DNA from 3 places in the Streptococcus milleri genome. Region 2 is predicted to be linked to each of the others. Evidence: predicted binding sites of a transcription regulator. Region 2 holds the regulator's gene; each other region holds the start of a gene.

Region 1 (4,293 bases), 350 kb from region 2:
ATTCAACAATTTCAGCCAAGTCTTCCTTACCAAGGTGTGAGAATTCAATAACTGCATTGAACCGATTCAAGAATTCTGGACGGAAGTATGGTTTCAATCGATCCATAATTTTCATATCTTTTTCTTCGTCACCTGTAAAGCTTTCATAGCCAAATCCTGCGTTAGAAGTAGCAATAATAACCGTATTCTTAAAATTGACAGTATTTCCTTGTCCATCTGTCAAACGACCATCATCTAATACTTGCAGTAACAACGTGATGACTTGTGGGTCTGCTTTCTCAATTTCATCTAGCAGAATGATTGAGTAAGGATTGCGACGAACACGTTCTGTCAATGTATTGCTATTGTCGTCATAGCCCACATAGCCAGCTGTTGTACCAATCAACTTCGATACAGCTGTACGGTCAGAGTATTCAGACATGTCCAAACGGATAATCGCGTCTTTTGTACCAAACATATCTAGCGCTAATTGCTTTGCTAGCTCTGTTTTTCCGACCCCAGTTGGTCCGACAAAGAGGAAGCTACCAATCGGACGGTTACCTTCATCAAAGCCTGCACGATTCCGACGAATAGCACGCGCCACCGCTTCAACCGCTTCATTTTGTCCAATGACTTTTGTCTTCAAACGCGCATTCATCTCTTTCAAGCGCTCAATATCACTGCTACCCATTTTGGAAACAGGAATACCCGTCATGCGCTCTACAGACTCTGCCGCATCATTGACAGTCGCTGTCACTTTCATGTCTTCCGTATGATTTTCAATTTTCTTTTCCAACTCTTCAATGCGTGTCTTGGCATTCAAAGCTGTTTCAAAATCTTCTTTTTCAACCGCAGCTTCTTGTTTTGCCTTTTGTTCTGCAATTTCACGTTCCACTGCATGCACATCTGTAACGGGGTGTTGAGCTGCTAAGTGAGCCGCTGTCACGTCCACTAGGTCAATCGCTTTATCTGGCAAACTGCGTTGCGGAATGTATTGAATCGAATAATCCACAGCCGCTTTTAACACTTCATCTGGCAAGATAACATTGTGGTGTTTTTCGTATAAGTCACGAATTCCTTGTAAAATCTTATAAGTATCTTCTGCAGAAGGAGCATTTACCTTTACTTCATTGAAACGACGAGCCAGAGCTGCATTTTTCAAAATGGTGTTGCGGTATTCATCTTGCGTCGTCGCACCAATTACCGTTAAATCCCCGCGAGAAAGGGCTGGTTTCAAAATATCCGCCAAACCTTTAGAGCCACTATCTCCACCTGTACTGCCGGCACCGAGGATTTGATGAATTTCATCAAAGAAGAGAATAACATTGCCCGCTTCTTTTACTTCAGAAACCAAATTTTGAATATTTTCTTCAAAGCTACCACGATACTGTGTACCTGCTTCTAATCCCGAAATATCTACAGAAATAATTTCTTTATTCTTAATAGCAGCAGGAACATCACCATTAACAATCGCCTGCGCCAAACCTTCAACAACTGCAGTCTTACCAACTCCAGCATCTCCGACTAGCACTGGATTGTTTTTCGTCCGACGAGACAGAATTTCTGCTGTTTCTTGAATTTCCTTGTTACGCCCAATGACGGGATCTAGCATATCTTGACGCGCTTCCTCTGTCAAATTACGACCCAACTTCGCTAAAATGCCATCTTGTTTTGGAGCAGTCGCTTGCCCTTGCATTTGTGGATTTTGAGCCTCCATTGCCTGTTTCGGAAGTTTCCCCGTTGCACGGTATTGTGCAAATTCCTCTGGTGTTACTTCACGTCCATTGATGAGATAACGCCGATTTTCACTATTAAAACCGCCCATTCTTCCCATCAATTGATTGAAAAGATCATCCATGTTATCAAAGTTGTTGTTCATATCTGTACCTCACTTATTATTTTACATAATTTTCGAAACTGCTTAAAATATAAGACAAAGTGAGTAACTCTATCTTTTGGATTTATATAAAAGGCAGTTAATAGTTTACATAATTTTAATCCTCTCTCAAAATAGAGATGAAATCTCTTTAACTGAACACAGCTAATAATTTCATCTTGTTTGAGCGAGTGTAACGGACTTTCTTTCCGTTTACAAATGTAATTATATACTATAACAACAAAAAAGTCAATAGATTTTTAGAAAAAATTTACATAATTTTTGTTTTTCTTTTCTGACTGACTTTACTTTAATATTAGTCTTTCTAGTTTAAAATTCTATGTTTTACATAATTTTTTAAATCAGACTTCCACTTTATCTCAATGGGAAAAAAATCACCAAGCCAACACTTGATGATTCTTCATAGGTATTATTCAACTGTTACAGATTTAGCCAAGTTCCGTGGCTTATCCACATCAAGTCCACGATGTAGGGTTGCGAAGTAAGCAATCAACTGCGTAGGCACGACCATAGAAATTGGTGATAGATATGGATGAACAGACATCAAAACAATATCGTCTCCTTCTTTTGCCACGTTTTCTTCCACAATAGTCAAGACATTTGCACCACGCGCTACAACCTCTGACACATTTCCACGAGTATGGCTAGCCAATTGCTCGTCAGAAGAAATCAAGGCTAATACTGGCGTACCGTCTTCAATCAAGGAAATAGTTCCATGTTTTAATTCTCCTGCTGCAAATCCTTCACACTGAATATAAGAAATTTCCTTTAGCTTTAGACTAGCTTCCATAGCAACATAATAATCTTGACCACGACCGATATAGAAAGCATTGCGTGTTGTAGCGAGTAAATCACGCACTTTTTCGTCAATACCGTCTTTTTCAGATAGTGTAGCTTCAATTGCTTGCGCTACAATGGATAATTCATGCACTAAATCAAACGTTTTCGCTTTTTCATTGCCATTAGCATCTCCAACTGCTTTCGCAAGGAATGCAAGAGTCGCGATTTGTGCTGTGTAGGCTTTTGTAGAAGCAACCGCAATCTCTGGTCCTGCATGAAGTAGCATCGTGTGAGTCGCTTCACGAGACAACGTTGAACCCGGTACATTGGTTACAGTCAAGCTTGGAATTCCCATAGCATTGGCTTTGACCAAAACCTGACGGCTGTCGGCTGTTTCACCAGATTGGCTAATCAAGATAAACATTGGTTTCTTGCTAAGCAATGGCCATCTGTAGCCCCACTCAGAAGAAATTCCCAATTCGACCGGTGTATCCGTTAATTCTTCTAGCATGCGCTTGGTCGCAAAACCAGCATGGTAAGATGTCCCAGCCGCAAGAATGTACAAACGGTCCGCTTCTTGAACAGCTTTGATAATGGCTGGATCTACTGAAACTTGATCATTTTCATCGGTGTAAGCTTGAATGAGTTTGCGCATCACAGTTGGCTGCTCATCAATCTCCTTCAACATGTAGTAAGGATAAGTGCCTTTACCAATGTCAGACAAATCAAGCTCTGCCGTGTAGCTTTCACGCTCAATAGGATTACCGTCATAGTCTTGCACTTGGACATTGTCTTTTGTCACAATGACCAATTCTTTGTCGTGAATTTCCATAAATTCACTTGTTTCACGGATCATTGCCATAGCATCCGAGCAGACCATATTGTAGCCTTCTCCTAAGCCAACCAAAAGAGGGGATTTATTTTTGGCAACATAAACTGTATCTGCATCTTTTGCATCCATCAAAGCAAAGGCATAAGAACCTTCGATAATATGAAGAGCCTTTTTAAATGCTTCAAGAACTGATAAATCCTCTTCCTCAACGAATTTTCCAATCAAGTGAACCGCAATTTCTGTATCCGTTTGACCTTTTAAATCATGTCCAGCGAGATAAGTGTTCTTGATGTCAAGGTAATTTTCAATCACACCATTATGCACTAAAACAAAGCGTCCAGTTTGAGAAGTATGTGGATGCGCATTGCTTTCGCTTGGTTTTCCATGCGTTGCCCAGCGTGTATGCCCAATACCAGCAGTTCCAGCCACGTCAATCCCGATTTTCGCACGAAGATCAGCTATGCGACCAACTGATTTCACCAAACTAGATGTTTTCCCATTGGTCACAAAAATCCCAGCCGAATCATAACCCCGGTATTCTAATTTTTCTAGACCTTGCATTAAAATATCTGTTGCATTTCGATTTCCAACAATTCCAACGATTCCACACATACTATTATTTATAGCAAACAACTTTCAGAAGTCTGCTATTTCCTCCTTCGTTTTATAAATTGGTATAGTCTAATAACAACTATCCAAAACAAGCGAAATCAGTATATAATTTTATTGTGAATTTGTCAACAAGAAAATTGGTATAGTTCAAAAAGAAAGTATAGAGGAAATCAAAAGACTTTTAAATAGCTCA
Region 2 (4,293 bases):
ATTTTGCCCAATGACCCGTTTGTGCAGTTCCTTCTCTAAATGGAGATATTTCTTCGCATCTGTTTGCGTCAACTTTTGCACAGGAATCCCTGATAAACCGCTGAGTGTTGCCAAAATATCCTCATCTTTAACCTTTAGTTTGTAGACAATTGGCTGACTTTCTTTCTCCAACAAAGCGCCAACCTTTTTCCAATCGCCTGCCATTAAAGCCGTATCTGCTGCACTCAATTCTGCTTTTACATGATTTTGCGGGCCTTTATTTTGTACCGTTGCAGCAGCTTCATCTAACAAATCAATCGCCGAGTCAGGTAGATGTTTGCTTGTTAGATAACGATGAGCATACTTAACAGCTGTCTCAATCGCTGAATCTGTAATCACCACTTTGTGGTGTTCTTCATAGCTTTTCTTGAGCCCCTGTAAAATCGCAATACTATCAGCTACTGTCGGCTCTTCAATAGTAACCTTGGCAAATCGCCGTGAAAGAGCTGCGTCCTTTTCAATATATTTCTGGTACTCTTCTTGTGTCGTTGCGCCGACCGTTCTAAGTGTTCCTCTGGCCAAAGCTGGCTTGAGAATGTTCGCTGCATCCAACGTCGAGTCAATCCCGCTACCAGAACCCATAATGGTATGAAGCTCATCAATGAAAAGAATCACATGCCCGTCTGTTTCAATATCATTGATAATATTGTTCATCCGTTCTTCAAAATCACCACGAAAACGAGTTCCAGCTACCACATTCATCAAATCCAGCTCCAGAACTCTCATCTTTGCAAGCTCATTTGGCACCTGACCAGCAGCCACACGCTGTGCCAAACCAAGGGCCAATGCTGTCTTCCCAACTCCTGCATCTCCTACCAAAACTGGATTGTTTTTCGTCTTGCGACTTAGAATCTGAAGCATACGCGAAATTTCTTCATCACGCCCAACGACCGGTTCTAAAAGACCAGCACGAGCCATTTCGGTTAAATCACGGGTATAGTCTTCTAGCCCGCCGCTGGTAGAAGGAGGCATTCCCATCATATTGGCCATCGTTTGTTTCGCAGCAGCAGTATTTTTATTTAAGTGGCGAATAGCCTTTATATCTTCTTTACCCCAGCTAGCCTTATGCTCTAAGTTTTTCCGAAGATCAGTCATGCGCAAAACGCCTTCTTTATCCTCATAGCTAAAGCCTGTAAATTCAAGGAGACGTGCCGCCAAACTTCCTCGGTCAAACAGCATAGCTAACAACACATGCTCTGTCCCAAGATTCTTAGCATGCACAGCCTCTGCAATTCGCTCAGCTGTCAAAAACAACACTTTCATACGATGAGAAAATGGCCAAATGGTAAAGCTTCCCTCTTGTTGATAAATCTTTCCTGTGATATGAAAGGCTGCTTTCTCAAAATCATCAATTTCAAGCGGATAATCATTTAAAACAGAACCCGCAACACTATAAGGATTATTCGCCATGGCAATCAACAAATGCCAAGACTCCAAATAATCTGTTTCAAAATGGCTTGCTAGCAGTTGCGCCGACTCAATACTTTTTGTCAAAGCTTTTGAATATTTCATATATTAGTTTTTCCCTTTTCTATCAACTTGTTGTAAAATCTTCTTTAACATTCGCGCACGAATTCGTGCAGCATCTGTTCCCAATACTCTATCAGTTGCCGTCGCTAAAAGAAGGTTACCTTCTCTTTCCGTCATGATTTTTTCATCAAATAGTAGCTGAATAATATCTGTAAAAACCTGCTGACTGATCTGTTCACCAACTCTATGCAGCAAATCACAAAGCAGCTCATGATGATTAGAGAATTCAATCCGACCAATCCGAATGTAGCCGCCTCCACCACGCTTGCTTTCAACAACATAGCCACGACTTTCCGTAAAACGTGTCTTGATGACATAATTTATCTGACTTGGAACAACCTGAAAAACATCCGCAATTTCACTGCGCTTCAACTCTGCAATCCCAGCTTGAGCTAAAATTGCTTTGATATATTCCTCAATACTGTCTGACGTATTCTTATGGCTCATGACAACCCTTTCTTCCAGTTCTTTCTTTTGCTCCATAAATGAGCAACTGACATTGACTATCTTTGACTAATATTATACCGAAAATCTCTTATTTTTGAAAGAAAAAGACCTAAATGAAAAACTGAAAAGTCTGATTATTCAAGCAAGTGAAAAAGCTTATAGAATAGGAATAATTTGAGTGTAAACGCTTGCCTTTTAATTTTAAAGCGTTATAATATAGATGAAAATTTGACGATAATAATAACAGGAGGCCAAATGAATGAAAATGGATTGGTTCAAATATACACGTCATGTACTGGTTTGGTTGGTTTCAACTTTATTCTTTTTTACAGTTATTTCTGCTGATTATGTGGATGTCCAAGTCGTCCCGTTAGTCATCTGCTTATTTGCTCCATTTTTATTTGAACCGTCTTTAATAAACCCTAGAACAAAATGGACAATCGATTTAGCCATCATTGCTGTAAGTATCTGTGCTATTCTCTTTACACAAACATACCGAATCGCTTTTACCTACTCCGAAATTACCTATCTACTAATTTCTTTAATCGTTCTAATATTTGTAAACTCTGTGATTTCTCACAAGGGATTCACGAAAAAAATTGTAAAATAAAAGCAGACACTACTAGAAAAGGCTAGAGAGTTATATCAGCTCTCTAACCTTTTTATTTATGATTTAAACGCTAGCTATTGATTGCCTTAGTTTTGACCAAGAGCAGCAGCCATCGTAGCAGCTACTTCTGATTCAAAATCGTTGGCAGCTTTTTCAATACCGTCACCTACTTCAAAACGAGTGAAGCTTGCAATTGTCACACCTTGGCTTTCAAGAAATGCTTCAACAGTCTTGCTGTCGTCCATGATATAGACTTGCGCAAGTAATGTGTAAGCTTGGTCAACTTTTGTATTGTCCAGCATGAAGCGATCCATTTTACCAGGAATAATTTTGTCCCAGATTTTTTCTGGTTTACCTTCAGCTGCAAGACCAGCTTTGATGTCTTCTTCAGCTTGTGCAATCACTTCATCCGTCAATTGAAGTTTAGAACCAAATTTGTAGTGTGGAAGCGCTGGTTTACCAACCATTGCACGACTTTCGTTGTCTTGATCAATTTTGTGGTTCATTTGAGCCAATTCATCATGGATAAATTCTTCACTCAATTCTTTGTATGAAAGAACAGAAGGTTTCATAGCGGCAACGTGCATTGCCACGTGTTTTGCAAGATCTTCGTCACTGCCTGAAAGAACTGTGATAACACCGATACGTCCACCATTGTGTTGGTAAGCTCCAAATACTTGATCATCTGCTTTTTCAACAACTGCAAAACGACGGAATGAGATTTTTTCTCCGATTGTAGCAGTTGCACTAACATAAGCAGCTTCAAGTGTTTCACCTGAAGGCATTGTCAAAGCAAGAGCTTCTTCGTTGTTAGCTGGTTTGCCTTCTGCGATTACTTTAGCTGTTTCGTTTACCAATTCAACGAATTGAGCATTTTTTGCTACAAAGTCTGTTTCTGAGTTCACTTCAACGATAGCAGCAACATTGCCGTCTACATAGACACCCGTCAATCCTTCAGCAGCAACACGATCTGCTTTTTTAGCAGCTTTTGCCATACCTTTTTCACGAAGCAATTCAATTGCTTTTTCGATATCGCCATCTACTTCTACAAGTGCTTTTTTAGCGTCCATGACACCAGCACCAGATTTTTCGCGCAATTCTTTTACAAGCTTAGCTGTAATTTCTGCCATTTTGATCCTCCAATTAAGATATTACGATTTTATTTAATAAAAAGGGGGAGGGCTAGGCCCCGCCCCATAGGTTCGTTACTTGATTATTCGTTTGAGCCTTCGACAACTTCAACGATTTCTTCGATAGAATCTGCTTGTGAATCAGCTGCAGCTAATTCTGCTTCTACTGATTCAACGTTGTCTTCTCCTTGACGGCCTTCGATAATCGCATCAGCCATTTTCGCAGTGATTAACTTAACAGCACGAATAGCATCATCGTTAGCTGGGATAATCACATCAATGTCATCTGGATCTGTATTTGTATCCACCATCGCTACAACTGGAATACCTAATTTCTTAGCTTCTTTAACAGCGATTTGTTCTTTATGTGGATCCACAACATACATCACATCTGGAATACGTGGCATTTCTTCGATACCACCCAAGAATTTTTCAAGACGAGCGCGTTGTTTGTTAAGAAGAGCGACTTCTTTTTTAGGAAGAACATCAAAAATTCCGTCTTCTTCCATACGTTTGATTTCTTTCAAACGAGCAACA
Region 3 (4,293 bases), 380 kb from region 2:
ACAATACTCTCTGCGTCTTCTGTGTAGATTTCTTCCGTAATCCGAATCGCATCTTCGATCTCTGTTTTTTGAAAATCAGACAATGCCAGCTGTTCAGATAATTCTTTATCGCGTTCAAAAAGCTTAATGGCATAAAAACGAGCTTGTTTTTGAGGTACTGCATTCCCTAAAATGCGGATAATTTCTGACAAAGCCGCTTCAAAATGATTGTCGTAAGCTGGATAAACCTCCTCCTCTGCCTGGTTCATCACTCGCATGGCCTGCTGCATGACTTGGTCAATCCCTGTCTTTTTCAAAGCACTAGTCGCTACGACCGGCACACCCAGTTGGTAGCTTAATTTTTCTGTATCAATCCATTTTCCTTGTTTTTCAACGACATCGCTCATATTTAAAGCCAACACAACCGGAATCCCCGTCTCAATCAATTGCAAGCTCAAGTACAGATTCCGTTCCAAGTTGGTCGCGTCAACCACATCCAAAATAGCATCCGCATTGCCACTTAAAAGATAATTTCTACTAACCATTTCCTCAGAAGTATAAGGCGACAATGAGTAAATTCCTGGTAAGTCTTGAATAACGATTTCTTTATTTTTGCGAAACAGACCACTTTTCTTTTCGACAGTAACTCCAGGCCAATTTCCCACATGCTGGCTACTACCGGTTAGAATGTTAAATAAACTGGTCTTTCCACTATTCGGATTTCCCGCAAGTGCTAATTCTTTCATCCTTTTGCTCCCTTTTCACCTTTCACAACACTAACCAGACTCGCTTCTGACTTTCTCAATGTCAAATCGTAGCCTCTCAACTTAATTTCTAGTGGATCACCTAATGGTGCAACCTTCTGCAACTGAACTTTTGTATTTTTCGTCAATCCCATGTCCATCAGCCTCCGTTTTAAAGCACCCTCTGCATGAATTGCTTCTATATACGCCACATCTCCAACAGCTAACTCAGATAAAGGAAGAGCTGAGCGATTGCTATCTTTCAGAACAACGTCCAACTTTTCCAAAATAGATTTGTCCAAAGCAACCCTAGCAACTCGAACTAAGAGAATGGCTGTATCATTTGTTTTTGAAATGATTTGAATAAAACTGCCTATCTTAATCCCTAAATCTGCTAAATGACGGACGCTCGCTTCCTCCAGATCGATTCCGACAATTTCATATTCTGTTAATAATGTTATCCGAGATAAATCCATACTATCTCCTTTTCTGTTTGTCAAGAAATATGCTTATTATCACCATTAGTATACCACTTTTTTCTAAGAATTTCTGACAATTCTAAGGTAGATAGGCAAAAATTATTGCAAAATAAATACCCCTAAGCAGGTGCCTAGAGGATATCTTATTTAGAGACTAGCAAATTAATACAACAATTCATAAATTTCCATAGCAATCAAATCAATGCTATCAAAAGTATAGGTTTCACGCGCTGCAACATCGCGAAGAGTGAATACTGAGCCATTTTCTTCATCATAGCTATAAGCTACTTCTGCTACAACAACCCCGTCACGTTCAAAATTACGTTTCAAATTGCCACCATCTTTTGTCATAGCATCTAAACGATTGATAATTCTTACTAAATGTGATTCCATTTTCCTTCTCCTATTCATTTATACGTTACTATTTTACCACAAATGAAAGATGAAATACCAGTAAAAGCCCTGTTTTTGATAAATTTAACACAAAATGAAACGCTTCAGTACAAAAATCTGTCTTTTAACACTTTATTCTTGCAATGTTTTAGAATACTGATATAATAAGACTAAGAAGTTTGACTATTATTGACCAATTGGTATCAGTCAAACAAATTTTAAAAGAAAGAGGTAGCACATGCTTTGTCAAAACTGTAAAATAAATGAATCAACCATTCACCTTTACACAAATGTGAATGGAAAACAACACCAAGTTGACCTCTGTCAAAATTGTTATCAAATCATGAAAACAGACCCAAATAATGCTCTATTTCGTGGAATGACCAATATGAATAACCAAAACAACTTAGATCCTTTTGATGACTTCTTTAGTAATCTCGGAAATTTTCAAAATCATCAAGAACCACAAACCCCTCCGACTCAATCTGGAGGCGGTTACGGCAATGGAGGTTACGGTTCCAATCAAGGTGGAGGTGCACGCCAGCAAGCTCCGCAACAGCCTAAAGGCCTCCTAGAAGAATTTGGTATCAATGTAACCGAATTTGCTCGGCGCGGTGAAATTGACCCTGTCATCGGTCGTGATGAGGAAATCGTCCGCGTCATTGAAATTCTTAACCGTCGGACGAAGAACAACCCTGTCCTCATCGGAGAGCCCGGTGTCGGTAAAACAGCAGTTGTCGAAGGTTTGGCCCAGAAGATTGTGGACGGTGATGTTCCACATAAACTCCAAGGAAAAGAAGTCATCCGTTTAGATGTAGTCAGCCTAGTGCAAGGAACTGGTATCCGTGGTCAATTTGAAGAACGAATGCAAAAACTCATGGAAGAAATCCGTTCTCGTCAGGATGTGATTTTATTCATTGATGAAATCCATGAAATCGTTGGAGCTGGTGCAGCTGGAGATGGCAATATGGATGCTGGCAACATCTTAAAACCCGCTCTTGCTCGCGGTGAGCTTCAATTAGTTGGTGCCACAACTCTCAATGAGTATCGCATTATCGAAAAAGATGCAGCACTGGAACGCCGGATGCAGCCAGTAAAAGTGGATGAACCAACGGTTGAAGAAACCATTACTATTTTAAAGGGCATTCAAAAAAAATACGAAGACTATCATCACGTTAAATATACAGATGATGCCATTGAAGCGGCAGCTGTCTTATCCAATCGTTATATCCAAGATCGTTTCTTGCCAGATAAGGCTATTGACTTGCTGGACGAAGCAGGTTCTAAGATGAATCTGACACTTAATTTTGTTGATCCCAAAGTTATTGATCAACGCTTGGTAAAAGCTGAAAATCTCAAGGCACAAGCTACTCGTGATGAAGATTTTGAAAAAGCTGCCTATTTCCGTGACCAAATTGCCAAATACAAAGAAATGCAGCAAAATAAAATGGCAGACCAAGATACACCTATTATCAGTGAAAAAACCATTGAGCATATCATTGAGCAAAAAACAAATATCCCAGTTGGTGACCTAAAAGAAAAGGAACAATCGCAACTGATTAGTCTAGCTGATGATTTGAAAGCTCATGTCATCGGTCAAGATAATGCCGTTGATAAAATTGCCAAAGCCATTCGCCGTAATCGTGTCGGACTTGGCTCTCCTAATCGACCAATTGGTTCCTTCCTCTTTGTCGGACCAACCGGTGTCGGTAAAACAGAACTTTCTAAACAATTAGCGATTGAGCTCTTTGGTTCAGCTGACAGCATGATTCGCTTTGATATGAGTGAATATATGGAAAAACACAGCGTAGCCAAACTCGTTGGAGCACCTCCAGGCTATGTTGGCTACGAAGAAGCCGGACAATTGACAGAGCGCGTACGCCGCAATCCTTACTCTCTCATTTTACTTGACGAAGTAGAAAAAGCGCACCCAGATGTCATGCACATGTTCCTGCAAGTTCTTGACGACGGACGTCTGACAGACGGACAAGGGCGCACAGTTAGCTTTAAAGATACGATTATCATTATGACTTCAAACGCTGGTACTGGCAAAGTCGAAGCAAATGTTGGCTTTGGAGCAGCGCGTGAAGGACGGACTAACTCTGTTCTCGGTGAATTAGGCAACTTCTTCAGTCCAGAATTTATGAACCGCTTTGACGGTATTATCGAATTCAAGTCCCTTGATAAGGAAAATCTCCTAAAAATCGTAGACTTGATGCTTGAAGATGTGAATAAACGCTTAGCTGTAAATGGTATTCACCTAGACGTAACAGACAAAGTCAAGGAAAAATTAGTTAATCTTGGTTACGATCCGAAAATGGGAGCTCGTCCGCTTCGTCGGACAATCCAAGATCACATCGAGGATGCTATCACCGACTACTATCTTGAACATCCAAGCGAAAAAGAGCTCAAAGCTGTCATGACGAGCAATAGCAAGATTGTTATCAAGTCGTCCAAAAAGTCTGAAAACGAAGCCGGCAAAGAAATCCAAACACCAGCAGATGACAATTAATTAGACATGAAAGTCGCTCCTTAGAAGTCTAGGGAGTGACTTTTTAATTACTGAACACTGTATCTCAAAATTGTCTTTAGTTTCTCCGGAGCGGTGCGATTTTTATTGTTCAAATAAATTTCACGATGATATGCTGTACAGCGTTTTAACCCATTTTCTTGACAGAAAGCATCCATTTTCGCGAAGG

The links. The regulator CtsR, encoded in region 2, represses protease genes until heat stress. The targets are predictions, from matches to a motif close to TTGGTCAAAAAAGGTCAAANA.
Region 1: the regulator CtsR is predicted to act here: its motif matches at 2,026-2,046, upstream of EL087_RS01040 (ATP-dependent Clp protease ATP-binding subunit).
Region 3: the regulator CtsR is predicted to act here: its motif matches at 1,771-1,791, upstream of EL087_RS06445 (ATP-dependent Clp protease ATP-binding subunit).

The regions. Positions count from the first base shown of each region.
Region 1 covers NZ_LR134288.1:194,277-198,569, reverse strand. The annotation lists gene EL087_RS01040 (ATP-dependent Clp protease ATP-binding subunit) at 1-1,858, opposite strand, end outside; gene glmS (glutamine--fructose-6-phosphate transaminase (isomerizing)) at 2,286-4,100, opposite strand.
Region 2 covers NZ_LR134288.1:1,700,555-1,704,847, forward strand. The annotation lists gene EL087_RS08370 (ATP-dependent Clp protease ATP-binding subunit) at 1-1,551, opposite strand, end outside; gene EL087_RS08375 (CtsR family transcriptional regulator) at 1,555-2,016, opposite strand; gene EL087_RS08380 (hypothetical protein) at 2,276-2,626, shown strand; gene tsf (translation elongation factor Ts) at 2,713-3,756, opposite strand; gene rpsB (30S ribosomal protein S2) at 3,840-4,293, opposite strand, start outside.
Region 3 covers NZ_LR134288.1:1,320,627-1,324,919, forward strand. The annotation lists gene feoB (ferrous iron transport protein B) at 1-725, opposite strand, end outside; gene EL087_RS06435 (FeoA family protein) at 722-1,198, opposite strand; gene EL087_RS06440 (DUF1797 family protein) at 1,364-1,594, opposite strand; gene EL087_RS06445 (ATP-dependent Clp protease ATP-binding subunit) at 1,833-4,106, shown strand; gene EL087_RS06450 (GyrI-like domain-containing protein) at 4,154-4,293, opposite strand, start outside.